4 regions of the Nonomuraea sp. NPDC048882 genome follow, and region 2 is predicted to be linked to each of the others. Evidence: riboswitches for the same ligand, from Rfam matches in the RefSeq annotation. Region 2 holds a riboswitch; each other region holds the start of a gene.

Region 1 (7,246 bases), on a different contig from region 2:
ACGGCATCAAGTGGATCCCGTTCGGCGGCTACATCCGCATGATCGGCATGCTCCCGCCGCGCCCCGGCGACGAGCCGGGCAAGCTCAGGAGCACCGCCACAGGCCCTTGGCAGGGCCTGATCGAGTCGGCCCGCGACGCCGCGCAGGAAGAGGTGCGGCCGGGCGACGAAGACCGCGTCTTCTACCGCAAGAAGTGGTGGCAGAAGGTCATCATCATGTCCGGCGGCCCGGCCATGAACTTCGTGCTCGCGTTCGTCTTCTTCAGCATCCTGCTGGTCGGCATCGGCCTGCCCGCCTGGGCCCCGGTCGTCTCGCCCGAGACCCACACCTGTGTGATCCCGATCTCCGAGCAGCGCGCCCAGTGCGCGCCCGGCGACAAGCTGACGCCCGCCGCCCAGGCCGGCATGAAGCCCGGTGACCGCATGGTCTCCTTCGACGGCCAGAAGATCGGCTCCTGGGACGACGCCACCCGCCTGATCCGCTCCCACGGCCCCGGCCCGGTGCAGCTCGGCATCGAGCGCGACGGCAAGCCGATGACGCTCAGCGTCACGCTCATCGCGCAGGACCGGCCCAACCTCGAAGACCCCGAGAAGATCGACAAGAACGTCGGCTTCCTCGGCGTGCTGCCCACCGAGGTCATGGAGAAGCAGAGCCTCGGCCAGGTCGTCGGCTACATGGGCGAGCTGACCGCCCGGGTGGCGGGCTCGCTGCTCAACCTGCCGGAGAAGATGGTCGGCGTCTGGCACGCGGCCTTCTCCGGCGACGAGCGCGACCCCGAGGGCCCGGTGGGCGTGGTCGGCGCGGGCCGCATGGGCGGCGAGATCCTCGCCTCCGACCTGTCCACCGAGAAGAAGATCGCCATCTTCGTCAACCTGCTGGCCGGCTTCAACCTGGCGATCGGCATGTTCAACCTCATCCCGCTGCTGCCGCTCGACGGCGGTCACGTCGCCGGGGGCCTGTGGGAGGGCATCAAGCGGGCGTACGCCAAGGTCATGAAGCGGCCGGAGCCGGCCTACGTCGACATCGCCAAGGTGCTGCCGCTGACGTACGCGCTCGCGATCGTGATGATGATCATGGCAGGTCTGCTCGTCTACGCCGACCTGGTCAACCCGCTCACGCTGACCAACTGACGCCCCCTGAACATGACGCGGGGCCCGTGCCGTCTCCTCGGCAGGGGCCCCGTTCGGCTTTCTCGGCGTCAGTTCATCGAGATGTGCACGTGGTCGAAGTGGTTCTCGGTGATGCTGCCGCGGTTCGACATCGTCCGCCAGCCCGACCCGTGGTTGATCCGCTGCTTCCAGATCACGTACTTGACGCCCAGCTTGCCCTTGTTCGCCAGCGCCCAGTCCGCCAGCCGGTCGCCGAGGACGTTGTTGGCCGCCGACGGCATCGAGCCGCCCGTGCTCATCATGAAGTCGCAGGCCCGGCCCAGCGGGTGCTCGCCGCTCGCGCCCGCGCGGAAGCAGCCCACGGAGAACGGCAGCGCGAAGTTCTTGGCCACCTGGGCCTTCATCAGCCGTGTCCGCGGGGTGATGTGGTCGGGGCCTGACGGCAGCTGCGGTGCCCACGAACCGTCGGAGTTGCGGCCCGTCGCGAACGGCACCAGGTCCTTGAGCTTGTCCTCGATGTCGTCGATGACCTTCTCGGCGTCGTCGCGCTGACTGTCCACCTCGGCCGCGTCGGCCTTGATCCTGGTCGTCAGGGCGGCGGCCTCCTTGCTGGCCTTCTCCTTGTCGTCCTTGGCCTTGGCCACGCTCTGCACGACCGCCTGCTGCTCAGCCGTCAGCTGTTCGAGCAGGGCGGCGCTGCTGCCGCGCTCGGGGGTCATGAGGAAGGGGAGCGAAGGATCGGCGTTCTGGTAACGCAGGCGGGCGATCTCGGCGACCCGCTGCTCGGCCGTGGCCAGCGCCTGCTCGGCGGTGGCCAGCCTGGCCTTGGCCGCCTCGGCGGCCTGCTGGGCCTTGGCCAGCTCGACGCGCTTGAGGTTGTACTTCTCGATGAGCTTGTCGACCTTGGTGTTGAGCTGTTTGAGCTGCGCCCGGAGCTTCGCCTCCGAGGGTTTGGGGGCCGCGGACGCCGGTATCGCCGGAAGGACGGCGACGGCGGCGGCGGTGATCAGACCGATGGCAAGAGTCGCGGGGGACGAAGCCGCCACGTAGGTGTTCCTCTCCCTCTGCCGGCCGGGTTAGCTGACGGGTTCGGGCATGGGAGTGCGCCCTACCACAGAAGCGGATTCACCCCAGGTGCGGTTTCGGGTCCCCGGCTCCCGGGCCACGCGCCCGGGATTAGGCAAGCGACGGCTGTTATGGCCGGTGCTTATGGGGATATTAGTGGTAGATCCCGAGTCATGCGACCTTAAGTGGAAATCAATTAGTGATCTACTTGTGATCGAAGCATGCGCGCCGCCTCCTCCGGCAGCACGTCGTTAACGAAGGCGCCCATCGCCGACTCCGAGCCGGCCAGGAACTTCAGCTTGTTCGGCGCCCGCCGGATGCTGAACAGCTCCAGGTGCAGGTAGGCCAGCTCCCTGTCCTGGCGTACGGGCGCCTGATGCCAGGCCGAGATGTACGGCATCACCACGCCGAACAGCCCGTCGAAGGCCCGCAGCACCGAGGTGTAGAGGGGGGCGAACGCCGCCCGCTCCTCCTCCGTGAGCGCCGCCAGGTCCGGCACCTGCCGGTGCGGATACACGTGCACCTCGAACGGCCAGCGCGCGGCGGCCGGCACGAACGCCGTCCACAACTCGTTGGCGGCCACCACCCGCGTCCCCGCCGCCCGCTCGGTGGCCAGCACGTCGGCGAACAGGTTGCCCGGCCCCCGATGGCGGGCAGCCGCGCCGAGCTGCAGCTTGGTCTTGGGCGTGACGTACGGGTAGGCGTAGATCTGGCCGTGCGGATGGGCGAGCGTGATGCCGATCTCCTCGCCCCGGTTCTCGAAGCAGAAGACCTGCTCCACGCCCTCGATCCCGGAGAGCTCGGCCGTACGGTCGGCCCACGCCTCCATGACCAGCTCCACCTGGGCGTCGGAGAGCCTGGAGAAGGAGGAGGAGTGGTCGGAGGTGAAGCACACCACCTCACACCTCCCCACGCCCGGACGGACCTCACTCAGCCCGCCCACCTCCTGATAAGTCCCGAAATTTGTGGAGAAAGAGGGAAAGCGGTTCTCGAACACCACCACGTCGTAGTCGTAGGCCGGGATCTCCGTCGACCGCTCGTCCGACGACGGGCACAGCGGGCACTCCGACGTGCCGCCGGTCGGCAGGAACGTACGCGTCTGCCGGTGCCCCGCGACCGCGATCCACTCCTCGGTCAGCGGGTCGTAGCGCAGCTCTGAGGCCACCGGCCGGGGGTCGAGCGTCCGCCGGTCGATCGCGCTCCTGTCGGCGTCGTCCCGCCGGTCGAAGTAGATCAGCTCCCGGCCGTCGGCCAGATGGGTGATGGTGCGCTTCACTGCGAGCCCTCCGCGATGATCAATTGCCCGGCCCTTTCGGCCAGGTCGGTGCGTGCGTCCTCGGGCAGCCCCGCGTCGCTGATGACCACGTGGGCCTCGCTCAGCTCGGCGATGGTGCTGATGCCGACCGTGTTCCACTTCGTGTGGTCGGCCGGGACGACCAGCCTGGTCGCGGCCGTCACGAGCTCTCTGTCGGTCTCCGACTCCAGCAGGTTGGGCGTGGTGAACCCGGCCCGCACGCTCATCCCGTGCACGCCGAGGAAGAGCGTGTCGACGTGCAGACGGCGGATCGCCGCCACCGCGACCGGCCCCACCAGCGCGTCGGACGGCGTGCGCATCCCGCCGGTCAGCACCACGGTGCGGTCGGTGCGCGGGTTGCGGTGGAAGACCTCCGCGACCGGGATCGAATTGGTGATCACGGTCAGGTCGGGCACGCCGATCAGATGATGGGCCAGCGCCCACGTGGTCGTCCCCGCCGACAGCGCCACGGCCGTGCCAGGCCGGACCAGCCCCGCCGCCTGCCGCGCGATGGCCTCCTTCTCCTGCTGCTGGCGGGCGGACTTGGCGGTGAAGCCCGGCTCCTCGGTCGACCCGGGGCCGAGCGCGGTCGCGCCGCCGTGCACCTTCTCCAGCAGCCCGCGCTCGGCGAGCACCTCCAGGTCGCGGCGGATCGTCATGTCGGAGACGCCGAGCTCGCGTACGAGGTCGGCCACCCGGACGCCGCCGTGGCTGCGCACGCGTTCGAGAATCGCCTGCTGACGCTGCTGTGCGAGCACGCCCGCTCCTTCCAACAGATTCCACCAAATTATGACACGGAATTGTTGGGGAATGTTAGTTCGCCGGGGATGCTTGCGCTGGTCGGCGTGGGGAGAGACGTTGGGAACTCATGCCGTACCCGATCACCCTGTACCCGATCAGTGGGAGGCGAGCTCCATGGCCAGGCGCGCACGCAAGGGCAAGGCACGCAGGAAGAAGAAGGCGAACCACGGCAAGCGCCCTACCGCGCGATGACGGCCGGGTGGCCGCCGCCCTTCCCCTTCCGAGGCGGCCACCACGGCTCAGCTCCAGGCCTCGTCATCGACCCGGCCACTGTCGCTCAGGCGTCGGCCCCGTCTTCGACCCGGACACCATGACTCAGGCGTCGGCCCCGTCCCTGACGAGGACGGCCGGCCGCCGCGGATGATCGGCCCGTACGACCACATCCGCCGCCTCCTGCGGCCTGACCTCCCGCTCGTAGCGCCGGTAGGCAGGCAGCCGCCACCTCTCGTCCTCGGGCATGCCGCGTTCGAGCGCGCCGGGCGACAGCCACAGGTGCACGCTCACCTCGAACGCCAGCCCCCGCCCCAGCAGCAGCGTCCCGTCCACCAGGACCACCCCGCCGGGAGCCAGCTCCTCGTACGGCACCCGGTAGGCCCGGTCGATCGCGCTGTCCCACAGCGCAGGCAGCACCCGCCCCGACCCTCCGGGGTTCAGCGGCTCCAGCACCTCCCTGCGCAGCGCCCCCGCGTCCAGCCAGTCGTCGTAGAAGGCGTCGGGATCCGTCCTCCCGTACTCCAGCCGCAACGAGGCGGGCCGCAGGAAGTCGCCGGCCGACACCCGCAGCACCGGCCGCCCGCGTAGCCGCAGCGGCGCGACCAGCTCGTCGGCGAGCGACTCCGGGCGTGCGGAGGGGGCGCCGTCGACGGCCACCCGCACCCACGAGCCCGGCGGTCTGCCGGAGATCAGCTCGGCCAGCTCCTCGACGAGGGCCTCACGGGAGATCGGTCGCGCACGCATCGCCCTCAGCTTACGAGCGGGCCTAATGCCTTCGACAACGCGGCCGGGCGCCGCCTAGATTGCCGTGATGAGCCACTGCGACTGCGGCGCGAACGCCGGCCCGCTCGGCGTCTGCGCGGACTACTACCACGAGGTCCTGTCCGAGGAGCAGCGCGACCCGGAGATGTACCGCTGGCACGCGGTCGTGGTCTGCGCCTACCTCCTGCAACACCCGCCCGGCGGCCCCGACGCGTACCTCGACGGCCAGTACCGCCTGCTGCAGTTCTACGCCGACAAGGGCCTCGACGCCCTGACCCGCCTCCAGGCCCACCGCGTGGCCCGCAACAACCACCGAGTCCGCGCCGCCACCGACATCCGCCCACTGACCCCGTACGCCCCGCTTCCCGCGACGCGGCCCACGGGGGGATTCCGCACCACGTTCAGCGACCTGCCGTTCCAGGACGGCACCTTCCTCGCGGACGGACACGCGGCGTACGGCCACCGCATCGACGCCATCGCCCGGGCGACATTGGAAACCTACGGAGCCCCGCGACACGGAGAGACGACAAAGGCCAGGTAGCCGAAGCCGACCTGGCCTTTCACGCCCTGAGAGCGGACGACGGGAATCGAACCCGCGTAGCTAGTTTGGAAGACTAGGGCTCTACCATTGAGCTACGTCCGCGCGAACCGGTCGAACTCTGGTCTAGACTTCATCCGGTCGTCAGGGCAAAAGCGTACCGGAGTCGCGGACCGCATGCGCACTCGACGAGACGGGGCGTGGCGCAGCTTGGCAGCGCGCTTGCTTTGGGAGCAAGAAGTCGCAGGTTCAAATCCTGTCGCCCCGACTGAGGGATGTAGGTCAAGGCCCTGTTTCACTTCGGTGAGACGGGGCCTTACCGTTACCCCGCCCAGGGCCGCTACCTCGTCGGGCAACGCGGCTGGGGCCGCCCCCGGTCGTACACCTCTTCCCGGTGTACGACCGAAGGCGGCCCGTTTCGTGTTTCTGGGGGTTACCTGCAAGGCGACGAGCCGCGGGCCTGGTGCACTGCCGGCCCGCTGAGGCGTCCCCCTTGGCAGGAGAGGCTCACTCGTCGGCCAGTGCTTCCGCGTTCTCCAGCTCGAGGTCCTCGGCGACGTAGTCGGTGCTGTGCTGCATGAGCCTGGGCCGTTCGACGTTGACCTTGATGTCGCACTTGGTGTCGATGTGGACGTGGGCGGAACGGTACACCGGGCCGGTGCCGCACACCGTGAACACGTTCGGCGACTGACGGTCCTCGGCCATCGCCGCGCCGGGACCCGTGATCGCCCCGGCCGCGAGCAGGGCGACGGCCACGGCGAGTGCCCCGCTCATCTGACGTGCCTTCATCTTGTGCTCCTCTATGTCTCTTGAGCCCCGATCAGGATCGACCGGAAGTCACAGAAAGTGATATTCCTGCTACACAAAGTAGTCAATCGGTCCAATGTGTCTTCATATCGGAAAGGTTCATCAATAGGGACATTTGATCCACTCGGCCCTAGGTGCATGCCTATGAGGCGACCAGCGCGACGACCAGGAAGGCGAGCGTGAGGGTGCACCTAGGTACAGGTCGGCTCGGCAGCTGGCCCGATGGTGGGGGAAGGGGCCGTTTTCCTAGCGTCGGAGGCATCGTTCGATCATCTAGGAGGCGGCAGAGCATGACTACTCCAACGCGACGCGGCACCACCCGGGTCGGCAACGTCGCCCTGTGGGGGCTGCAGATCGTCCTGGCCGGGTTCTTTCTGATGTCGGCCCTGGGCAAGTTCGGCAACGCCGAGCCGGCCGCGTCCACGTTCGCGGCGATCGGGTGGGGTGACTGGTTCAGGAACCTGACCGGGGCGCTGGAGGTGGCCGGGGCGGTGGGGCTGCTGGTGCCGCGGCTGGCCGGGGTGGCGGGGCTGGCGTTCGTGGGGTTGACGGCGTGCGCGGCGCTGGTCGAGGCGTTCGTGTCCGGGGGAGGCGTCTTCCTGCCGCTGGCCGTGCTCGTGCTGTGCGCCGTCATCGCCTGGGGACGCAGGGACGGTA
Region 2 (7,246 bases):
CGGCAGCGGGTGGCCATCGCCAGGGCGGTGGCGGGCGATCCGCCGCTGCTGCTGGCCGACGAGCCGACCGGCGCGCTGGACTCGGTCTCGGGGGCCGGGGTGATGGAGCTGCTGCACGAGCTGAACGCGGGCGGCACCACCATCGTGATCATCACCCACGACCGGGAGATCGCGGCCGGCCTGCCCCGGCAGGTGCGGATGCGCGACGGCGAGATCGTCTCCGACTCCGCAGTCGCCTCGGAGCCTTCGGCGGGGGCTGTGTCATCTGGGTCAGTTTCGTCCGGATCTGTCTCGTCCGGGTCTGTCTCGTCCGGGTCTGTGGAATCGGGGGTGGCGTGATGGCGGTCGTCGAGGTGCCGCGGCCGAAGCCGGCGCCGGCCAGGATGCGGCCGCGCGACGTGATGCGGGTCGGCGCGGTCGGCCTGCGCACGCGCCCGCTGCGGGCGTTCCTGTCCGCACTGGGCATCGCGATCGGCATCGCGGCCATGGTCGGCGTGGTCGGGCTCTCGTCCTCCTCGGGCGCGGAGCTCGACCGCCAGTTGTCGGCCCTGGGCACGAACCTGCTGACCATCTCCTCGGGCACCACGCTCATGGGCGAGGCGGCTCAGATGCCGGTGGACGCGGAGGTCATGATCGAGCGGATCGGCCCGGTACAGGCCGCGTCCTCGATCGGAAAGGTCGCCGAGGCGAAGGTCTACCGCTCGGAACGGATCCCGCAGGCGCAGACGGGCGGCCTCAACGCCTACGCCGCCCGCCTCGACCTGCCCGCCACGGTCGGCGCGACCCTGCGCAGCGGGACGTGGCTCAACGCGGCCACGGAGCGGTACCCGGCCGCCGTGATCGGCGCGTCCGCCGCCCAGCGGCTCGGCATCGGGCCGGTCGGCGAGGACACGCAGATCGTCGTCGGCGGCGTGCGGTTCGCGGTCGTCGGCGTGCTGGAACCGGTGGCGCTGGCCGCCGAGCTGGACAGTGGCGTCATGATCGGCTGGCCGGTGGCCGAGGAGCGGCTGGGCTTCGACGGGCATCCGACCGTTCTCTACACGCGGGCGGAGGAGGCCAGACTGGAGTCCGTACGGCAGGTGCTGGCGGGCACGGCGAACCCGGAGGCGCCGAACGAGGTGGACGTCTCCCGCCCGTCCGACGCGCTGGCCGCCAAGCAGGCGACCAACGAGGCGTTCGCCAACCTGCTCCTGGGTGTGGGCGCGGTGGCGCTGCTGGTGGGCGGGGTCGGGGTGGCCAACACGATGGTCATCTCGGTGCTGGAACGCCGCGCGGAGATCGGCCTGCGCCGCTCGCTCGGGGCGACCAGGGGGCAGATCCGCACCCAGTTCCTGGCGGAGTCGCTGCTGCTGTCGGCGCTGGGCGGGCTCGGCGGCATCCTGCTGGGGACGGCGGTGACGATGGGGTACGCCCTCTACAGCGGCTGGCCCTCGGTCATACCGGCCTGGGCCACGCTCGGCGGCCTGGCCGCGACCCTGGCCATCGGCGCCGTCGCGGGGCTCTACCCGGCGGTCCGCGCCTCCCGCCTCTCCCCGACGGAGGCGCTGTCCACCCCGTGACCCGGCCCCGGGCGTCAGCCGGTCGCGTAGCAGATCGTCTTGCCCACCACTTGGACGCCCGGCCGGTCGCCGGACAACACGGTCAGCTCGAACGTCACCCGGGTCAGGGGGTCACGCAACAACGACACCTGGTGGGCCTCGTCGCGCAGGTCGAGATCGTCGACGACCTCGGCGTACCCCATGGCCCGAAGCCGCCGCAGCAGCCCGGCCGGCGCGTCCTCGGCGTCGGTCTCCGCCTGGAAGAAGTGCCGGGTCTGGCCGGGGACGCAGGTGTCGTCGTCGGCCCGCCGCACCGCCGACAGCCGCAGCTCCGCCGCGCCGAGCAGGTCGCCGGCGTCGGAGTCGAGCCGCCGGGAGGCCTCCGCCAGCGTGGACAGTTCGGACGGGGCCGCGCACGCCGTCATCGCCGCGAGACAGAAGAGCACCGCGGACAGGGCGTGACGGCGGGTGCGCACGCGATGATCTTAGCCAAGATCACCGATTGCTAACGGCCCAATCACGAAAAGCGCAGCCACCGCACCAGGGCCGCCGGGCCGCCGGGCCGGCGGCCGGCCGCGAGCACCGGGGCAGGACCGCTGCTACGCCACTAGGGCCGCCAGCGTCGCAGGTCCGTCTCCTTCTCGTACGCCTGCGGATCCGGATAGCTCACCAGCTCCACGGTCGAGCCCCAGGGCGTGCGGCAGTGGACGAACCGGTTGCGCTCGCCCGCCTCGGGCCCCGGCAGCGGCACCGGCTCCGACAGCGGACTCCCGCCCGCCTCGGTCACCAGCCGCAGCGCCTCGTCCACGTCGTCCACGTACACGGCGACGTGCTGCCAGCCCAGATCGCACGGCAGCGCCGCCTCCCCCTGGCGGGGCCCGCTGAACTCGAACAGCTCGATCCCCGGCCCGTTCGGCAGCCGCAGCATGCGCACCGCCACCTCGGCCGTCCCCTGGGGCACGCCGAGCCGTCGTTCCGTGCCCCAGCCGCCCTTGGGGCCGTCCGAGCGCGGAAGGGTGTCGTAGAGGACCTCGGCGCCGAAGGCGCGGGCGAAGAACTCGGTCGCCGCGTCGAGATCGGGCACGGTCACTCCGACGTGGTCGATGCCGCGTGCGGTCATGCGCCACCTCCTGTCCTGGCCAGCGCGTCGAGCTTGCGTTCGATGCGATCGAGCCGGGCGCGCAACTCGTCGATGTCGCCGCGCTCGGCGTTCTCCTCCTCGGGGCGCAGCCGGACGAGCACCGCGCCGCCGGGCTCCAGGCGCACGAGCCGGGTGTCGGCCACGCTCGTACCGCCCCTGAGCTGGATCGTCACGTCCAGATCGGACTGGCGCAGGCCCAGCCGCCGCAGCGCGCGGTGCAGGTACTGCCCGTCGCGCGCCAGCACGACCGGGCCGCCCTCCACGAGCTTGCCGGCCATCGGCACGGCGGCGGCCAGCCGCACCACCACCGCGTTGACCGCCATCAGGATCACCACCCCGGCCAGGCCGCCGGCCAGCGAGTTGTCCGGGCCGATGATCGCGTTCTGGACGACGTTGCTCATCAGCAGCATGACCACGAAGTCGAAGTTGTTGAGCTGGGCGATGCCGCGCTTGCCGCCGATCCGCAGCAACGCGGCCACGGCGAGATAGACGACGACGGTCCTGATGGCCTTGTCGGCGAGCGAGACACCTGTGTGAAACAGGTCGTCTGTCATAGACGCCCCCGGAGCCTCCCGATCGGCCCCAGTTCGTCCACGCACCGCCCCAGCCCGAGCGCCACGGCCTCCAGCGGGTGCTCGGCCCGGCGTACCGGCATGCACAGCGTCTCGCGCAGCCGCCGGCCGAGCCCGCGCAGCAGCGCACCCCCGCCGACCAGCACCGCGCCGCGCACCCCGAGGTCGGCGGTCAGCTCGGCCGGGCAGCGCTCGACCGTCTCCATTGCCGTCCGCACGATCGACTCGACCGGCTGCGCGGTCGCCTCGAAGATCCGCTCCACGGGCAGCGTCAGCTCGCGCTCACGCCCGGTGTCGGGGTCGCGGGCGTGCACCATGATCTCCCGGTCCCCGCCGCCCGCGCGGCGCTTGGCCGACTCGGCCTCGGGCTCGTCGAGCAGCAGCCCGTGCTCGCGCTCGACGAAGCGGGCGATGGCCCGGTTGACGGCCTGCCCCCCGTACGGCACAGAACCGGCCGCCACCACCGACTCCCCGGACAGTACGGCGATCCGCGCCGCGTCCCGGCCGATGTCGATCACCATGTGCCCGGTGCAGTCGTCCAGCTCCATCCCGGCCCCCAGCGCGGCGGCCAGGGCGTGCGGGACGAGCTGCACCGTCCGCGCCTCCGCCTCGTAGGCGATGTCACGCAGCGCCGCCCGGTCGATCGGGGTGGAGTCGGCGGGCAGCGCCATGACCACGCGCGGGCGGGCGTACGGATGCCAGTGCACCTTGCGCAGGAAGTGCCGGATCATGCGCCGGGCCAGCTCGGTGTCGGCGGGCAGCCCGCCGCTGACCGGCCAGCACGTACGCCCGCCCCCGCCCAGTGCGGCGGCTTCCACGCCGTACCCGATGACCTTGCCCGTCCGGCCGTCACACATGACGGCGGAGGGCTCGTCGAGCACGATGCCCTTGCGCCTGGCGTAGATCCGCGTGCTCGCGGCTCCCAGATCCATTGCGAGGTCACGACCGAGGAGTCTCATTGGCGTATCCCTTTCCTGGACCGCTCCAAAGCAACACCAGGAACGCAAAGGAACCCCTTTACCCTGAAACCGTGCTCGCCTACGACCGCGAAGCGCCGGGGCCATGATCGCGCTGGTGGCGCCGCCGAACAGGCGGCTGCGGCCGCCTCCCGTGCCGCAGGGCAAGGTCGAGGCCGGTTTCGCGTCGTAAGCGGTGTCATGCGAAGCTGTCAGTGTCCCCAACACCTTGGAGGTCCTCATGGCGGATACACCGGAGCCGGAAGTCAGCGAAACTCCCGAGGACGAGATGAAGCGCAAGTTCCGTGAGGCACTGGAGCGCAAGCGCAGCCAGGCCGCGGGCTCGGGCGCGGGTGGCAGGGGCGTCGACCCTTCGAAGATCCACGGGGCGCACGGTCCGGCTGCGAGTAAGAGATCGTTCAGGCGCAAGAGCGGCGGCTGAGGCTGAGAAATCCGAGGGGGTACGGCATGCCCGTGCCCCCTTCTTCATTCCCGGACGAAGGTAGATCTTTCGACCTGTTCGTGGCGAAACGTTTGCGTATGTCCGTTTCCATAGTTAGAGTAACGGCCATTACCAGCCGGTGACCTAGTCCTTACCCAAAGAGACTGCCGACTGGCGCCGAATCCCGAACCCAGGGAACCGGGGACCCACCTCATGGGGTGAATCCGGCCACACGCCGGTAGGGCATCTCCACGCCCGAACCCGTCAGCTAACCCGGTAGGCGTGATGGAGAGGACCGATCACCCCATGCATCAGCGTGTCACACCCCCGGACCGCGTGCCGGCCGCCTACTAGAGCGGCCCCCTTCTCCAAAGGCTCGTCATTTTGCGCATCGCGTAGCGACGTCAGGTGAATTTTCCGCTACGCGCCATTCCCCCATGGGCGCAAACTCCCTTGTCCCCTCGCGAAGGGTTTACCTTTTCATGTCTGCCCGTTCTGGCCTGCGTTCCCTCACCCTCCTTACCGCAATCGCCATCGGCACGCTGACCATCGCCGGCCCGGCCGCTCACGCCGCCACCGGCACGGACGAGAAGGTCCTGCTCAAGGGCTCCACCACGGCCTCGTACTTCTGGGACGACGCCTCGGGCCGCGCCGGCGACACCGGCCTGCCCGCCAGTGGCAAGCCCATGCAGAAGGGGCTGGCCGCCAGCCCCAGCTGGCCCCTCATGACCGAGGGGTACGTGATGTATAAGGGCAAGAAGATGCCCTTCTTCGTGGGCGACCGCGGCCCCGGTGAGCCCTCCAACCGCGGCATCATGCTCGACCTCGACGCCAAGACGTTCGCCGAGCTGACCGGCGGCCGGTTCAACTCCAGCACACTGGGCGTGGACGGCGTCGGCGGCCAGGGCCACATCGAGATCGACTACGTCATCACCAAGTGGGGCGACGGCCTGGGCAAGAAGAACTACCCGGTCCCGTTCTCGACCCGCGCGTGGGCCGAGCGTGACCGCAACCCGGCCACCCCGCCGCAGGACGAGGCCCAGAGCTGACGCAGGACGTCCGCCTTTGCAGAGTCAAGACCAGAATGTCATTCTGGTCTTCGTGACCAACCGCGCAGCCGCGAACGGCATCGACATCGCCTACGAGAGCTTCGGCTCACCGCAGGGCCGGCCCCTGCTCCTCATCATGGGCCTCGGCGCCCAGCTGATCCAATGGGACGAAGGGCTCTGTGAGCTCCTCGCGGAGCAGGGGCACCACGTCGTCCGGTACGACAACCGCGACGTGGGGCTGTCCACCCACTTCCACGACGCGGGCGTACCGGCGGCGGGATCGCCCGCCCCCTACCTGCTGGACGACATGGCCGACGACGCCGCGGCCCTCATGGACGTGCTCGGCTGGCCGTCCGCCCACGTGGTGGGGGCCTCGATGGGCGGCATGATCGCCCAGGCGCTGACCATCCGCCACCCCGAGCGGGTGCTGACCCTCACCTCGATCATGTCCACCCCCGCCCCGTCCGTCGCCCCTCCCACCGAGGCCGCCTCCGCGGCGCTCATGGGTCGCCCGCCCGCCGACCGCGAGTCGGCGCTGGAGCAGGCGGTGGAGCGGTGGGCGGTCATCGGCTCGCCCGGCTACGAGCTGGACCGCGAGCGGATCATGGAGATGGCCGGGCGTTCCTTCGACCGCAGCTTCGACCCGGCGGGCACGGCCAGGCAGTTCGCCGCCATCATGGCGTCGGGCGACCGTACGGAGGGGCTGAAGGGGGTGCGCGTGCCGACGCTGGTGCTGCACGGCGAGGCCGACCCGCTCGTCCCCGTGGCCGGCGGCCGGGCGACGGCGGCGGCCGTCCCGGGAGCGCGGCTGGTGACCTACCCCGGCATGGGGCACGACCTGCCGCGCGAGCTCTGGCCCGCCTTCACCGCCGAGATCACCAAACTGACCTCCGCCTGAGGCGGCGAGCGGTGGCCCGCGCCGCGCGCGCGGGCCACGGCGCTGTCAGATCTCCAGCTTCTCCTCGATGCCCCGCAACTGGTGCCGGGCCAGCGCCAGGTTGGCGCGCGATCGGTCGAGCGCGAGGTAGAGGAACAGCCCCTTGCCGCCGCGCCCGGTGATCGGGCGGATGATGTGGTACTGGGTGCTCAGCGAGATCAGGATGTCCTCGATGCTCTCCTTGAGCCCGAGCGAGTCCATCGTGCGGAGTTTGGCCTTGACCACCTCGGTGTTGCCGGCCGCGGCGATCTGGAGGTCGAGGTCCTTGGAGCCGCCGAGCGTGCCCAGCGCCATGCCGCTGCCGTGATCGACGATGGCCGCGCCGATCGTGCCGTCGATGCTCATCATCTCTTTGAGAGAGACGTCAATTCCGGCCATGCTTCTTCCTCTCTTGTCTCTGAACGGGTTCCGCTCAGTGCTTGCGTGCTGCGACGGCGGCCACCGCGGCGGCCGTCTTCCTGCCCTCCAGCCGCAGCAGCCCGACGTTCGCGCCGGGTCCGGCCAGGACCGTGAGGACGATGGTGGGGCCGGCGGCGTAGAAGGCCACGAAGCCGGCGGTGCCGGAGATGAGCGTCTCCTCCAGGGCCCCCTGGCCGGTGATGACCAGCATC
Region 3 (7,246 bases), on a different contig from region 2:
TTTCGGGGGCGCAAAAAGCGCTGGGAGCGTGACCGCAGAGAGCCCCGCTCCCTCAAGACACGCAGGCTACAACCACCCGCATCCGACCATAGCGGCACACAGCTGCCCTGCGTGTCACAGGGGCGCCGACACCCGGCAACCCAGACGCCCCATAGCCTAATGCCAGTCTCTCCAGGCTCCTTACCGGATCAAGCGAAAATTTTGCGAAAAGGCATCCGCCCAGGTACGCCCGGCTCAGCGAAGATCTTTTACCACGCGCGTTCCCGCCGCCCTGTCGTGCGGACCCCGCTCCAGCGGCTTGTCGATCAGGACGAGCAACCCTACGCCGAACAGCAACATTCCGGCCAGGAGATTGACCACCGGAATGCCCATCAGCATGAGCGGGGCGGGATAGATCAGTGCTCGTTTGAGCAGTGCACGGGCCTGAAGACCCTGCGGCGCCAGGCGAATCCGCATGATCGCCTTACCGAACGTCCTGCCGTGGCGGGAATGAGCCAGCCAGTCGTAGCCGGCATATGCCAGCCCCGCCACCGCCCATGCCAACACGCCGGGCAGTCGTCCGCCGAACACGTCGGCCATCCCGACAGTTCGGAAGAACCCCCATAGCCCGATGAACAGAATGTAATAGAAGACCCCGAAGACGAGTGCTTCAATCAGCCGGGCGCCGAGGCGTTCCCACCATTCAGCGGGTGGCGCGTCCGGGCGCGGCGCGGTCCCGGCCATAACTCCCACCTCGCGTCTCGGCGTAGGGACCTCATTGTGTACGGCCCCACGCCCAAAACATAGGGGCCGGCGCGAAGCCGGCCCCTGGTTTTGCGGAGAGAAGACCTACTTGATCTTCACCACCACGGTCTTCGCGAACTTGTCCGCGAAGGTCTGCTGCAACGGCTTGTCCCACAGCTGCGAGGCGCCGTTGAGCGCCACCACGGCCCAGCCGACCAGCCAGCCGACGAACGGGACCACGTTGAGGATCCAACCGCCCCACGTCACGCCGGCGCGCTTGAGCGCCATGTCGGTGGGCAGGCCACCGGGCGGCATCATCTGCCCGATCGGGACGACCTTGATGCCCATCACCATCTTGCCGACGGTCTGGCCCTTCGACTTCAGCAGGAAGAAGTCGTAGACCACCCACAGCGCCGTCACGATCACGCTCGTCAGGATCCCCACCACCGAGGAGGTGAGGAGGCCACTGCTCGCGCCCGTCTGGGAGGAGTAGCTGGCGACGAGGAAGAGGCCGAAGATCACGCCGATGACGATGTTGATGATGTAGAGGATGACGATGTCGATGATCCTCGCCACCAACCGCTGCCACCACTCCGCCAGCGGAGCCGGCGCGCCGGGCGGCTGGACGCCGACCGGCTGGCCGTAGGCCTGCCCGTAACCGGGCTGCTGGCCGTAGCCCCCCTGCCCGTACTGCTGCTGCTGCCCGTAACCCTGCTGCTGACCGTAGGCCTGCTGCTGATCATAGCCCTGCTGGCCGTAACCGGGTTGCGACTGCTGCTGCTGCCCGTAGCCCTGCTGGCCGTAAGCCTGCTGCTGGTCGTAGCCCTGCTGGCCGTAGCCGGGCTGGGACTGCTGCTGCTGGCCGTAACCCTGCTGCTGACCGTAGTCCTGCTGGCCGTAGCCGGGCTGCGACTGCTGCTGCTGACCGTACTGGGGCTGCTGACCCGACTGAGGCTGCTGGCCGTAGCCCTGCTGCCCGTACTGAGCCTGCTGACCGTAGTCAGGCTGAGACTGCTGCTGCTGTCCGTAGCCCTGCTGCTGACCGTAGTCCTGCTGGCCATAGCCCGGCTGCGACTGCTGCTGCTGACCGTACTGCGGCTGCTGACCCGACTGAGGCTGCTGACCGTACTGCGGCTGCTGACCCGACTGAGGCTGCTGGCCGTAGCCCTGCTGCCCGTACTGAGCCTGCTGACCGTAGTCAGGCTGAGACTGCTGCTGCTGACCGTAGTCCTGCTGGCCATAGCCCTGCTGGCCGTAGCCGGGCTGGGACTGCTGCTGCTGTCCGTAGCCCTGCTGCTGACCGTACTGGGGCTGCTGGCCGTATTGCTGCTGCTGGCCGTAGCCCTGCTGGCCGTAGCCGGGCTGGGACTGCTGCTGCTGTCCGTAGCCCTGCTGCTGGCCGTACTGGGGCTGCTGCCCATAGGCGTCGTCCGCCCGGTAGCCGACCACAGTGACGTCGGGGTCGGGCTCGCCGGGGTGGCGGCCCGAGTTCTGCTGCCCGTAAGGGGTGCCGGGGGCAGAGTTTTCTCCGGAGTCGTCCTGTGGATACGGCGGCTGTCCGGTGCTCACCGTGTCACCTCGCTTCGAGTGCGCATGTGGCACGTGTCAGGACACATGCCTGTGCTGCCCAACGTATCGACATAGGTATCAACAATCACCTTTCCATCTGGTCAAGGTCCGCGTCACCCGATGTCAGATGGAGCAGCATGCGGGTGTTGCCCAGGGTGTTCGGTTTGACGTGTTCCAGGTCGAGGAACTCCGCCACGCCCTCGTCGTAGGAGGCGAGAAGTTCGGCGTACACCTCGGGTGAGACGGGGGTGCCCTGTATCGGGCGGAACCCGAGTCTCGCGAAGAAATCGACCTCAAAAGTTAGACAGAATACACGCCGCAGACCCAGATCCGTCGCCTGCTGTATCAGCGCCGAGACGATCCGATGGCCGACGCCCATGCCCCGGCACTCGGGATCCACGGCCACGGTGCGGACCTCCGCGAGGTCCTCCCACAGCACGTGGAGCGCGCCGCAGCCGACTACCTGCCCGCCCCGCTCGGCCACCCAGAACTCCTGCACGTCTTCGTACAGGGTCACTGTGGCCTTCTCCAGGAGCCGCGGGCCCGCGCCCGCGTAGGTGTCCACTAGCCTCCTGACCGTGCGCACATCCGGCGTGCGGGCACGCCGGACCACCACCGCGGTCTCGGGCATCGTCAGTTCGGCCACCTGCTCCATGGCTCTCCAGAGTACAGATGTCATTACGGCTCGGCCCTAACTGCCATGTCCCGGCCCATCCTGTTACATGACCCGGTCATATGGGCGCGTCCCTGGCGCCGACCTCGCGGCTGCGGCGGAAGCAAGGGCAAAGGGGACATAAAGTCGCTTCTGTACGAGTGACCACGAGATCACCTTGTGACCCTTCGGTTGTGAAACCTCTACAGACTCGGCAGTTCTGGTTGAGCACGAACCCGGAGTGCATTAGTGTCCTGCGACGATGTCCCCCACGTGTCACAACGTGAGGGACACGCCCAATTCCCGTGAGGGAAGCCGGGGACCCGCCGGTGACGACCCCCATCGTCACCACTGGGGTGAATCCGAATCGTTCGGTAGGGCTGCTCCGGCCCGAACCCGTCAGCTAACCCGGTAGGCGTCCATGAGAGGAGCTCGTTGGTGAAGCGCACGCACGACGGTGGGGGGAAGACGGCGGGCAAGCACGCCCGCCCTCCGGAACGACCTCGGCGGCCACACCGCTTCGGTGTGGTGAGTCTCACGATCGCCGCGGTCCTCCTCGCGATCCCCGTCGCCTCGGCGTCCGCCGATCCCAAGCCCTCGCTCAAGGAGCTGGCCAAGCGGGTCGAGAAGATGCACACCGAGATCGAGACGCTGAGCGAGCAGTACAACGGCCAGCGGGAGAAGCTCAAGACCGCCAAGAAGGCCGCAGAGGCCGCGAAGAAGACCCTGGCCACCAGTGAGGCCGATCTCGCCGCCAAGCGGGCCAAGGCCGCCATGCTCGCCGAGAACGCCTACATCACGGGCGGCCTGGGCCGGGTGCTGGCGTTCACCACCTCCAAGGACCCCGACACCTTCCTCGACCGCGCCGCCACCACGTACGTGCTGGAGCAGCAGCAGGGCGAGGCGGTCAACCAGGTCACCAAGGCCAGGGCGGCCGCCGAGCGGGCCAGGGCCGGCGCCAAGGCGCGCATCGACGAGGTCGAGCAGCTCGTCAACGAGCTGGGCGGCAAGCGCGACAAGATCACCAAGCTGGTCACCAAGGTCGAGAGCAACCTGTTCAGCCGGGCGCTGGGCGAGGCCGGGCGGCCCGGCACCCGCGCGACCCGCGTCGACCTGCCGATCGTCGGCGCCGGCAAGGCCGCCCAGGCCGCGCGCTGGGCGCTCACACAGCAGCTCAAGCCGTACGTCTGGGGCGCCGAGGGGCCGAGCTCCTTCGACTGCTCCGGTCTGGTCATGGCCGCCTACCAGAGGGTGGGCATCTCACTGCCCCACTACACCGGCAGCCAGTGGACGGCGGGCCGGCACATCCCGCGCGAGCAGATGCGGCCGGGCGACCTGGTGTTCTTCTACAGCGACCTGCACCACGTCGGCATCTATCTCGGCGGCGGCATGATGGTGCACGCGCCGCGGACCGGTGACGTGGTGCGCATCGCCTCGATCGCCAACCGGCCGTTCGCCGGCGCCGTACGCATCGCCGACTGAGCCCCTGCCCACGGCTCGCCGGCGCTGTCGCCAGACGTGCCCGCCGCTAGATCAGCTGGCGGCGGGCCGCCCAGGCCACGGCCTCGATCGCCGTGGCCACGCCGATGCGGTCGCAGATGCCGCGCAATCGCCGACGTACGGTACGACCGCTGATGTCCAGACGTCTTCCCACCCGGTCAACCGTGACTCCCTTGGCCAGCTCCGACAGCAACGCAAGATCGGCATGACTCAGCTCGACGCCTTCAGTGAGCACATCCATCGGGAGCCCTCCCCCCCAACAGCTGAACTTGGGCCTCTCAAGTGGGCCGAAGTCGCTCCTCGCAGACGTTAAACGCATCCTGGAAAGGTCGTCAAGCATGACAATCCGAGCTCTTGACGAGCGCTATTGACATGATCCGATATATATGACGCACTCGCGATATGTCGCTAATGATCGTCGGGCGATACGCGAAGTCATCGAGCCTTCCGCGCAGGCCGGATCCGCAATGACGAACGCGGTGGACGTGCTGGGTTTTGATCCATTCGACGGCGAATTTCTGCGTGATCCTTATCCCCGTCATCGCGGTCTTCGCGCCTGGACCGCTTTGTTCCGCACGCGCGTCTGATCACTCGCAGCCACCACGCACGTCCTCCGCACCCTGCCGCTCCGCGATCCGCGCTGCGGTCGCGGCACCGCGCCCATGGCCGGCACAGGCCCAGGTCAGCAGGCCGGGCCGCTCGTACGGACGGACCGGCAGGAGCGCACCTGGCCACGCGCCCTGGCGATCAGGGCGTCACTTTCCGCAGGTGCCGGCGTCCGAGCCCGCGCCTGGAGGTGATCACCGGCGACCTGCTCGCCGCTCCGCCCGGCGAGCCCGCTCTCGGGTCCGCTCCGGCGTGGCCACTTCCGGACACGACGATCAGCGAACCGCTCGGAGCGCCTGCGGAGGATCACGAACGGAGCCGCGGCCGTAGTGAGATCCTGGCGCGCGCCTTGACCCGATGCTTACAGCGGCGCTCGGGCCGGGAACCGGGCGGGCCGGAAGGGAGTTTCACGACTACGCCGTGAGGAGAGTGCGGGAGCTGAGAGCCCGAGTCGGCCTCATCGGCGACGGCTGAGGCCAGGCGCACCCCGGCGCACCGGGGCGGGACCGGTGCGCACCCGGGCGGGGCCGGTTCGATCCCGGGCAAGGCCCGGCGCGGCCCGACGGGGCCGCGCCGGGTGACCGTGACTCAGTGGGTGGGCTTGACCAGCGGGAACAGGATCGTCTCGCGAATGTTCCTGCCGGTGAACGCCATGATCATCCGGTCGATGCCGGCGCCCATGCCCCCTGTGGGCGGCATGGCGTATTCGAGCGCCTGCAAGAAGTCCTCGTCGACCTGCATGGCCTCGGGGTCGCCCCCGGCCGCCAGCAGCGACTGCTCCACCAGCCGGCGCCGCTGCTCGATCGGGTCGTTGAGCTCGGAGTAGGCGGTGCCCAGCTCGGTGCCGAAGCCGATCAGGTCCCACTTCTCGGTCAGCAGCGGGTCGTCGCGGTGGTTGCGGGCCAGCGGGGACGTCTCCAGCGGATAGTCCATCACGAACGTGGGCTGGACCAGCGTGTGCTCGACCAGCGCCTCGAACAGCTCCTGCACGATCTTGCCCGAGCCCCACTTCGGGTCCCAGTGGATCTCGCGCCGGTCGGCCAGCTTGCGCAGCTCCTCCAGGGTGGTGGAGGTGGTGATCTCCTCGCCCACGGCCTGCGACACCGCGCCGTAGAGGGTGATGCGCGGCCACTCGGGCAGGCCGAGGTCGATCTCCTTGCCGTCGTGGACGACCACCGTGGTGTCCAGGGCGGCCACCACGGCCTTCTGGTACATCCGCTGGGTGAGGTCGGCCATGTCGTTGTAGTCGAGGTAGGTGCCGTACGCCTCGATCATGGTGAACTCGGGGTTGTGCGTCGAGTCGGCGCCTTCGTTGCGGAAGTTGCGGTTGATCTCGAAGACCTTCTCGATGCCGCCCACCACGAGCCGCTTGAGGTAGAGCTCGATCGCGATGCGAAGGTAGAGCTCCATGTCGTAGGCGTTGATGTGGGTCTTGAACGGCCGGGCCGTCGCGCCGCCGTGGATCGGCTGCAGCATCGGCGTCTCGACCTCCAGATAGCCCTCTTCGTGCCAGAAGTCGCGCACCGCGCGCACCGTGGCGCTGCGTACCCGCGCCATCGTCCTGGCCTCGTCGTTGACGATGAGGTCGACGTAGCGCTGACGCACCCGCGCCTCGGGGTCGGTGAGGCCGACGTGCTTCTCCGGCAGCGGGCGCAGGCACTTGGAGGTGATCTGCCAGCTCTCGGCCAGGATCGACAGCTCGCCCCTGCGCGAGGTGATGACCTCGCCGCTGACGCCCACGTGGTCGCCCAGGTCGACGTCACGCTTCCAGGCGGCCAGGGACTCCTCGCCGACCTTGTCGAGCGAGATCATCACCTGGAGGTCGGCGCTGCCGTCGCGAAGCGTGGCGAAGCAGAGCTTGCCGCCCACACGGTTGAGCATGACGCGCCCCGCGACGGCGACCCGGTCGCCGGTCGCGGTGTCGGGCTCAAGGCCCTCGTATTTCTCCCTGACCTCGGCGTTGGTCGCCGTACGTGGGAAGTTCACCGGGTAAGGATCGACGCCCTCGCTGCGAAGGCGGTCGAGCTTCTCCCTCCGGATGCGCATCTGCTCGGGAAGTTCGTCGCTCACAACATCAAAGGGTAGGGGATATGGCGAACTGCAAGGGCTCGTCGGTCTGCTGCAGACTTTCTGCAAGGCCCCGCGCCTATCAATGTCTCACGAGCTCGAAGGGGGGTGCCGGCAAAGAGCCGGCCC
Region 4 (7,246 bases), on a different contig from region 2:
TGGAGAACGCCGCGAGCACACGCATCATCATGCCTTGATGACGTACGGCGGACGTGATCGGTTCGACCGGTCCTATCCGGGTCTCGCTGTGTCCGGTGCAGCGGCGTCCCCATACGCGTCTTCGGGTCATGATGTGCGCTGGGAGCGATTGGCTGCGGAGGAGTCCTGTTGAGCGAGACAGTGCCGGTGATCTCCGGTGACGCGATGTTCTGGGCTTATGACGTGGCGCTCGCGGTTCTCTTCATCGAAGCCGCCCGAGTCGGGGCGGAGGAGCCGGTGGACCTTCGGCCCTCGTGGTGGCCGGAGTTGGAGCAGGATCTCCGCACGCACGCGTTGGCCGGCAGCAGTTCCGCGGTCCTGCTGGACGATTTCAGCGAGGATCGGCGGCAGGTGCTCCTGCGCTGCGTCGTGGAGGCGGCTCGACGGATCGAGGCTCGCGGTGGCGTACCTCTCGCTCCGGCTGGGCGGCATTGGTACTACGGAACGCCGGCGGGGCGGATCGTGCAGGGTGGATAGGCGTGGCTGTGAAGCGTGCGTCGCGGATGGACATGGCTGCGTAGGTGCTGGTCACGGGCGTTCGTTGATACCGCCTCGCGTGTATGGGCCGATTGTTGGTCCATCTTTACTGAGAGAACGCTCGCTCGCGAACCGCCCTCTGACGACGCTCGAACGTGTCCGGTAACCAGGGCCGGGGGTTCGACGGCGAGCGGAGCGAGCGGGGGGTTTGGGGGATCGAAAGGGGGCGGCAGCCCCCTTGGGGAGCGCTGTCTGGAGTCTCGTGGCGCGAAGCGCCCCCTTGGGGAAGGCCTTGCAGTTTTCCCCGGGAGCCCCCCGAGCGGGGCCCGTACCTCCGGAAAGGCGCGAGCGCGCGCCCCCTCGTGGGGCGCGCGCTCGTGGGTGGGTTTGTCAGGCGGCGTAGTCCGGGTAGCCGTAGCCGACGACCTGCGACTTCGGACGGACGCGCTCCTCGACCCGGCCGTTGCCGGTGTTGCCTTCGATCGTGGAGATGGTGCCGTTCTGGTTGTCCTTCAGGACGAAGCCGACGTGCTGGATGTCGCTGAGGGACTTGCCGCCCTTCCAGGAGAAGAAGACCACGGCGCCGGGCTTGGCGACGTCGCCGAAGCGGTGGTTGGCCCGGAACCACTTGGCGTGGGCGACGGTGTAGGCATCCCAGCCGACCTGCGGGCGGGCGCCGGTCTGCTCGCCGACCCAGGAGACGAACATCGAGCACCAGGCGGCGTTCAGGTACGCGTTGCGGTTGCCGCCGTCGCGGGCCACGGTTTCGGCGGCGCGCTTCGAGTTGGCGTACCACTGCTGGTACTTGGTGCCGCCGCCGGAGGCGTTCTCGGAGGTGCCGATCTGGGCCTTGGCCACGGACAGGACCTGGTCGGCCGTGACGTTGACCTTGGTCTCTTCGCTCCTGTCACCGGCCTTGTGGGCGGCGGTGGCGGAGTCCGGGTGCCTGGCGGCGGTGGCCGCGGCTACTCCGGTCGCGGTGTCGGCGTTGGCCGCGAGAGGGGCGCCGAGGGCGGAGGCCAGGATGGCTCCGCCCAGGAGGGCGCGGGTGATGCCGGTTTTGGGCGCAGCAGTAAGACGGTACTTGGCCATCGAGGGGGTTACTCCTTGCTTCCATGCCGCTTACCGGGTTAGCTGACGGGTTCGGGCGTGGAAGCTGCCCTACGGCACCGGAGTGCCGATTCACCCCAAGGACATGGGTCCCCGGTTCCGTACGAAGACGGATTCAGCGGTCACAGGACGATCCTGTGATCTTTCGTGCGATGGTCAGACATAGCCGGACAAACCGGGCGTATGCCTCAAGGTGCCTCATAAGGTAATACATGAGGCAAGAGGATTACAAATCCATAAAGCGCAGTCAGGTGAGTTGTCTGCGCGCGTCGGCCAGAAGTCCCATCATGGCAAGGGATTCGTCAAGCGGCATGATCGAGGATTCGGTCCTGCCTTCGGCCGTGGCGGCACGGACTTCGCGAAGCTCCCCGGCGTATCCGTTGTCCGCCGGATCGAGAACGTGCTCTTCCGGCTCCATGGAGGGCCCGGTGAGGAGGATCCGCTTCGGCGCCCAGAACGGCGCCGGGATGTCCGCCCGCATCTGAGTACCCACAACACTGGCCATGTTCGGGTAATTCCCCAGCAACGAGGCCGCCACGAGAGCGTGCCGTCCGCCGGGGTAGAGCAACGTGCCGGCCGCCTCCGCGTCCACCCCGGTCGGGGCCAGGGAGCCGGTGAAGCTCAGGCCCGAGGGCGTGCCGAGGAGCAGCTGAGCCAGGCTGAACGGGTAGATCCCCAGGTCGAGCAGGGCGCCGCCGCCCAGCTCCGGCGCCCACAGGCGATGCGCGGGATCGTACGGGGCGGCGAAGCCGAAGGTGGCCTGCACCGAGCGGAGCTCGCCGAAGCGCGGATCGGCCGCGATCTGCTGGATGAGGGGGTTGAACCGCATCCACATCGCTTCCATCAGGAACACGCCCGCCTCGCGCGCCAGCCGCACCATCTTCTCGGCGTCGTCCACGGTGGCCGCCAGCGGCTTCTCGCAGAGCACGGCCTTACCGGCGGCGATGGCGGCCTCGGCCACCTGGAGGTGCTGGGCGTGCGGGGTGGCCACGTAGACGGCGTCGATCGCCGGATCGGCGCACAGTTGCTCGTAGGAGCCGTAGGCCGACTCCGCCTCCAGCGTCGAGGCCAGAGCCTGCGCTCTGGCCAGATCTCGTGAGCCGACGGCGCCCACCCGCATGCCCGGTTCGGCGGCTATGGCCGCCCCCACCGTACGCGCGATGCCGCCGGTCGCCGCTATTCCCCAGGTGAATTCTCGCACGCCGCAGATCGTACAGGAAAGGTAAAAATATGGTTATGTGGGGATAAATCGGGACACCCCGAAAACCTCTCCCGTCACAAAGGCGGTGAACCGCCCGTCACGCCACGTTGAACGTGTCAGGATCCGGCCCGATGCGCTGCCCCCTGTTCATCGCCCCGATGGCCGCCATCGTCTCCGGGTCGAGAATGAAGTCGAACACGTCGATGTTCTCCTTGATCCGCGCCGGCGTGACCGACTTCGGGATGACCACGTTTCCGAGCTGCAGGTGCCACCGCAGCACGATCTGCGCCGGCGTCCTGCCGCACTTGTCCGACAGCATCGTCAGCGCCGGATCGGTGAGCAGCCCCTTGCCCTGCCCGAGCGGGCTCCACGCCTCCGTGAGGATGCCGTTGGCCTCGTGGAAGGCGCGCAGCTCCCGCTGCTGCAGGTACGGGTGCAGCTCGATCTGATTGATGGCCGGCGTGATGTCGGTCTCGTCCATGAGCCGGGTGAGCGTGGCGACGGTGAAGTTCGACACGCCGATGGCCCTGACGCGCCCGTCGCGGTAGATCCGCTCCAGAGCCTTCCACGCCTGGACGTACTTGTCCTGCCGCGGCACCGGCCAGTGGATGAGGTAGAGGTCGATGTGATCGAGCCCCAGCCGGGTCAGGCTCTCGTCGAAGGCGGCCTCGGCGCGGTCGTGGTCGCCGTTCCACAGCTTGGTGGTGACGAACACCTTCTCGCGCGGCAGCCCGCTCGCGCGGACGGCCCGGCCCACTCCTTCCTCGTTGCCGTAGGCGGCGGCCGTGTCGATGTGGCGGTAGCCGGTCTGGAGCGCGATGGCGACCGCCTGCTCGGCCTCGTCGGCCGGCACCTGGAAGACGCCGTACCCGAGCTGCGGGATCTGCACGCCGTCCGTGTTGAGCAAGAGCGAGTTCATACTCTCCATTGTTCATACCGCGTTCCTGCGGGCTTAAGGCGGTGGGGCTAGCTTGAAGCGGTCGTGAACGGCCCATCACCCCGCTGGGAGGGCAAGGAGTGGTCGAACAGGCGTCGGCCTGGGTGGAGTCCCCGCTCCAGATGCTGTGCGCCGTCGAGGCCCACCACGCCGGGCTGCTCGGCCCCGCGACGGCCGTCGTGCCCCGCGCGGGCCTGCGGCCGCTGAAGGCCACGCGGCGTGAGCTGCGCGCGCTGGGGCTGCCCGACGGCCTCGAACTGGCCGAGCCGCGCGAGCGCATGCCGAGACGCGTGCAGGCGGTCGGGGACGCCTTCTCCGGACGGGTGCAACTGCGCTGGCTCGCCTCCGGCCCTGGCCGCATCGTCATCGTGGATGACGGCCTGGCCACGCTGCGGCTGCTGGAGCTGCTGGCGGCGGGCCCGCACCGGCCGCTGCTGCGCGCCCGCGCCCGTTCCACGAATGTGCGCGCCCTGCTCGGGCTGGCCGCCGCGGTGCGGCTGCGGCTGAGCGAGGTGGCGGTGTTCACCGCGCTGCCCGTGGACGAACGGCTCGAAGCGGCCGTCCGCCGCGCCGGTGTCGATCTCGTGCGCCACGACTTCGCCTGGCTGCGTGCCCAGCCGCCGAGCGCCGAAGGACCGGCCGAGCGCACGGTCGTGCTCGGCACCTCGCTGGTCCGCAACGGCCTCGTGCACCGCGACCACTACCTGCGCTGGCTGACCGACCTGGCCACCCGCGAGCCCCTGGCCTACTACCCGCACCGCCGCGAGGACCCCGTGGACGTCGCGCTGATCCGGGAGCGTCCCGGCATCACCGTCCACGACGCCGGCGCGCCGGCCGAGCTGACGCTGCGCGGCCTGGACCCCGGCCAGCGCGTGCTCAGCCTGCCCTCGACCGCGATCACTTCGCTGCGGGTGCTGCTCAGCCCGCGCGGCGTCGCCGTCGAGCCCGTGGACGTACCCGATGACTGGTGGACCAGCAGGGCGGCTCCCGCCCTGCGCTCGCATTTGACAGGAGTGTCCGGTTGAGAGTGCTGGCGGTCGCCGACTCCGACTCGTATCTGAAATGGGCGGCCTGCCTGCTCGGTGACCTGCCCGAGGGCTGCGTGACGGAGCTGGTCGTGGTGCGCACGCCGATCGCGCCCTCGCCCGAGCAGATCGCCGCGGCCGTGCGCGGCACGCGGGGCGAGGGGCGGAGCGGCAGGCGGGGAGGCGGGCCGGACGAGGGGCCGGACGAGGGGCCGGACGAGGGGCAGGGCGGCGGGCGGCCGCCGGTGTTGTCGGCGCGCTCCGTGCGGCGGCTGGCCGAGCGCACCAGGCCCGACGTGATCCTCGTCGCCTGTACGGGCCCGGTGGTCGACGTGCTGGTGGCCGAGGTGCTCGGCGGGCTGCGCCCGCGGCCGGTGTTCGTCAGCGGTCTGCCCGGCATCTCGGTGCCCGCCACCGAGAAGGCGTGGCTGTTCCGCAGCGGCTGTGACCTGTTCGTGGTGCACAGCGAGCGGGAGGTGGCCGAGTTCGCCGCGATCGCCGGCCGGCTCGGCGGGGGAGGGGCGGTGGGGCTGGCCCGGCTGCCGTTCCTGCGTCCCGAGGCGGGCACGGGCAGCGGGAACCGGGTGGTGTTCGCCACCCAGGCCAAGGTGCCGCGCGAGCGGGAGCGGCGCGAGCGGATCCTGCTGTCGCTGGCCGAGCTGGCCGAACACCGGCCCGACCTCGACGTGGTGGTCAAGCTGCGCGCGCTGGAGGGCGAGCGGCAGACGCACAACGAGCGCCACCACTACCAGCGGCTGTGGCGGGAGATGGGCGAGCCGGGCCGGCTGACGTTCGCCGCCGGGTCCATGCAGGAGCAACTGGAACGGGCGGCCGGGTTCGTCACGGTGAGCTCGACGGCGGCGCTGGAGGCCATCGCCATGGGCGTGCCGTCGCTGGTGCTGCGCGACTTCGGCGTGAGCGCCGAGATGATCAACCTGGTGTTCGAGGGCAGCGACCTGCTGGGCACGATGGAGGAGCTGGCCAAGGGCGACTTCCGCGCGGCCTCGCCCGCCTGGTGCGCGGCCAACTACTTCCATCCGGCCGAGCGTGACTCCTGGACGGGGCTGCTGGCCGGGCTGGTCGCCGGGCCGCGGACGCCCGCCAGGTCGCTGCTCGACGGCCCCGGGCACGCGGCGGCCCGGCGCCGGGCCCGGCTCCGGGTGGAGGTGCCCCCGAAGATGTTGCGGGCCGGCTACCGGGCCAAGCGCCGGATGCGCCGCTACCTCAAAGCGCTGACCTGAGCCGTACGCCAGAGCGACGGCCTCAAAGCGCTGACCTGAGCTTCCTGCGGATCCTGGTGAACGCGCTGGGCCTGGCCGCGTCGGCGAGGCCCAGCATCTCCAGCCGCCTGCGCTTGAAGTAGCGCGGATCGAACGCGATGCCGTCGGGCCGCAGGTCGGGGTAGGCGTCGGCCTGCATGCAGTAGCCCACCGCGCGCAGCAGCGTGGGCAGGTCCGGCTCGGGCGGCCGCTCGATGTGGCCCTCGGCCGACAGCCTGGGCAGCAGGGCGTCCACGATGGTGGCCGGGATCCGGTTGCTGTTCTCGTACGGGGTCAGCCGCCGCAGCACCGTTTCGGTCCCGTACGAGGCCACCGGCAGCCCGAAGTAGCGCCAGGCCGTCACCAGCCCCGTGGAGAAGCAGCCCACGACCAGCTCGGGCCGCAGCGCGGCGAAGCACACCTCGGCCGGCACGCTCTCCTGGGCCACCGTCAGCCGCACGTCCAGCGGTTTCGCGGCGGCCCGCAGTAACTGGGCGTGGCGGCGGCCGGCGGCCGGGTGCGGCTTGAAGACGACGTCGGTGTGGCCGCGCGCGACCAGGGCCTTGAGCATGGTCTCGTGCAGGCCGGCCTCCTCCTCGGGCGTGAGGAGGTCCAGCGCCGACAGGTACTGGCCGAGGATCATCGCCGGCCCGGACACTCCGGATATTTCCGAAATCTCCGACACTTCGCGCACGACTGACAGGAAGCGCTCGCCGGGCAGGATCTCGGGGGCGACGCCGTACTCGCTGAGCAGCAGCGGTTCGAGCCCCGGCACCAGGTCCAGGTGGATCAGCCGGTCGATGCGCCGGAAGATCTCGGCGGGCAGCGGATCGCGCGTCGGGCCGTAGCTCATCAGCCCGTCGGAGTAGACCGAGATCGGGCAGTCGCGCACCAGCCCCGCGATCGTCCGCGCCGGCGGCACCGCGATCGACTCCAGCACCAGCTCCTCGACGCCGTCGAGCCCCCAGTGGGAGCGGATCAGCCGCTCCGTCATCGGCACCTCGATCACCCGAGCCCGCCAGTCCGACGGATGCAGCGGCGCGATGAGCTCGTTCCAGGAACGCACCTCGTCGAAGCGCGAGCGCAGCGCGGCGAAGCCGGGCGCCTGGTCGGCCGGCATGGCCACCTCGGGGACGGCCGCGTTGTTCGACACGATCAGGACCCGGCGGCCCGTGCCGAACCGGCCGTCGTCGATGGC

Evidence for each region. Region 2 has a riboswitch for cyclic di-AMP ahead of AB0C27_RS25535 (hypothetical protein). Riboswitches for the same ligand answer to the same signal wherever they lie in the genome.
Region 1: linked by a shared signal. The riboswitch ahead of AB0C27_RS41085 (hypothetical protein) and the one ahead of AB0C27_RS25535 (hypothetical protein) in region 2 are both predicted to bind cyclic di-AMP.
Region 3: linked by a shared signal. The riboswitch ahead of AB0C27_RS54065 (C40 family peptidase) and the one ahead of AB0C27_RS25535 (hypothetical protein) in region 2 are both predicted to bind cyclic di-AMP.
Region 4: linked by a shared signal. The riboswitch ahead of AB0C27_RS10865 (CHAP domain-containing protein) and the one ahead of AB0C27_RS25535 (hypothetical protein) in region 2 are both predicted to bind cyclic di-AMP.

Annotation. Positions count from the first base shown of each region.
Region 1 covers NZ_JBEZGB010000014.1:274,272-281,517, forward strand. Annotated here, with positions in the region: gene AB0C27_RS41080 (site-2 protease family protein) at 1-1,130, shown strand, start outside; gene AB0C27_RS41085 (hypothetical protein) at 1,199-2,155, opposite strand; cyclic di-AMP (ydaO/yuaA leader) riboswitch at 2,161-2,302, opposite strand; gene galT (galactose-1-phosphate uridylyltransferase) at 2,371-3,450, opposite strand; gene AB0C27_RS41095 (DeoR/GlpR family DNA-binding transcription regulator) at 3,447-4,226, opposite strand; gene AB0C27_RS41100 (uridine kinase) at 4,585-5,226, opposite strand; gene AB0C27_RS41105 (DUF5946 family protein) at 5,294-5,785, shown strand; tRNA gene AB0C27_RS41110 (tRNA-Gly) at 5,817-5,887, opposite strand; tRNA gene AB0C27_RS41115 (tRNA-Pro) at 5,977-6,050, shown strand; gene AB0C27_RS41120 (hypothetical protein) at 6,290-6,571, opposite strand; gene AB0C27_RS41125 (DoxX family protein) at 6,880-7,246, shown strand, end outside.
Region 2 covers NZ_JBEZGB010000007.1:157,394-164,639, reverse strand. Annotated here, with positions in the region: gene AB0C27_RS25570 (ABC transporter ATP-binding protein) at 1-339, shown strand, start outside; gene AB0C27_RS25565 (ABC transporter permease) at 339-1,559, shown strand; gene AB0C27_RS25560 (hypothetical protein) at 1,574-2,014, opposite strand; gene AB0C27_RS25555 (VOC family protein) at 2,146-2,658, opposite strand; gene AB0C27_RS25550 (YetF domain-containing protein) at 2,655-3,233, opposite strand; gene AB0C27_RS25545 (rod shape-determining protein) at 3,230-4,210, opposite strand; gene AB0C27_RS25540 (DUF5302 domain-containing protein) at 4,449-4,649, shown strand; cyclic di-AMP (ydaO/yuaA leader) riboswitch at 4,815-4,947, shown strand; gene AB0C27_RS25535 (hypothetical protein) at 5,132-5,698, shown strand; gene AB0C27_RS25530 (alpha/beta fold hydrolase) at 5,751-6,596, shown strand; gene AB0C27_RS25525 (hypothetical protein) at 6,642-7,013, opposite strand; gene AB0C27_RS25520 (roadblock/LC7 domain-containing protein) at 7,048-7,246, opposite strand, start outside.
Region 3 covers NZ_JBEZGB010000034.1:3,805-11,050, forward strand. Annotated here, with positions in the region: gene AB0C27_RS54045 (RDD family protein) at 235-723, opposite strand; gene AB0C27_RS54050 (RDD family protein) at 829-1,323, opposite strand; gene AB0C27_RS54055 (hypothetical protein) at 1,489-2,367, shown strand; gene AB0C27_RS54060 (amino-acid N-acetyltransferase) at 2,378-2,947, opposite strand; cyclic di-AMP (ydaO/yuaA leader) riboswitch at 3,228-3,377, shown strand; gene AB0C27_RS54065 (C40 family peptidase) at 3,473-4,426, shown strand; gene AB0C27_RS54070 (LuxR C-terminal-related transcriptional regulator) at 4,473-4,685, opposite strand; gene lysX (bifunctional lysylphosphatidylglycerol synthetase/lysine--tRNA ligase LysX) at 5,639-7,120, opposite strand.
Region 4 covers NZ_JBEZGB010000003.1:163,127-170,372, forward strand. Annotated here, with positions in the region: gene AB0C27_RS10855 (hypothetical protein) at 1-31, opposite strand, end outside; gene AB0C27_RS10860 (hypothetical protein) at 169-516, shown strand; gene AB0C27_RS10865 (CHAP domain-containing protein) at 907-1,608, opposite strand; cyclic di-AMP (ydaO/yuaA leader) riboswitch at 1,621-1,757, opposite strand; gene AB0C27_RS10870 (Gfo/Idh/MocA family oxidoreductase) at 1,874-2,827, opposite strand; gene AB0C27_RS10875 (aldo/keto reductase) at 2,925-3,746, opposite strand; gene AB0C27_RS10880 (hypothetical protein) at 3,845-4,789, shown strand; gene AB0C27_RS10885 (DUF6716 putative glycosyltransferase) at 4,792-6,030, shown strand; gene AB0C27_RS10890 (polysialyltransferase family glycosyltransferase) at 6,053-7,246, opposite strand, start outside.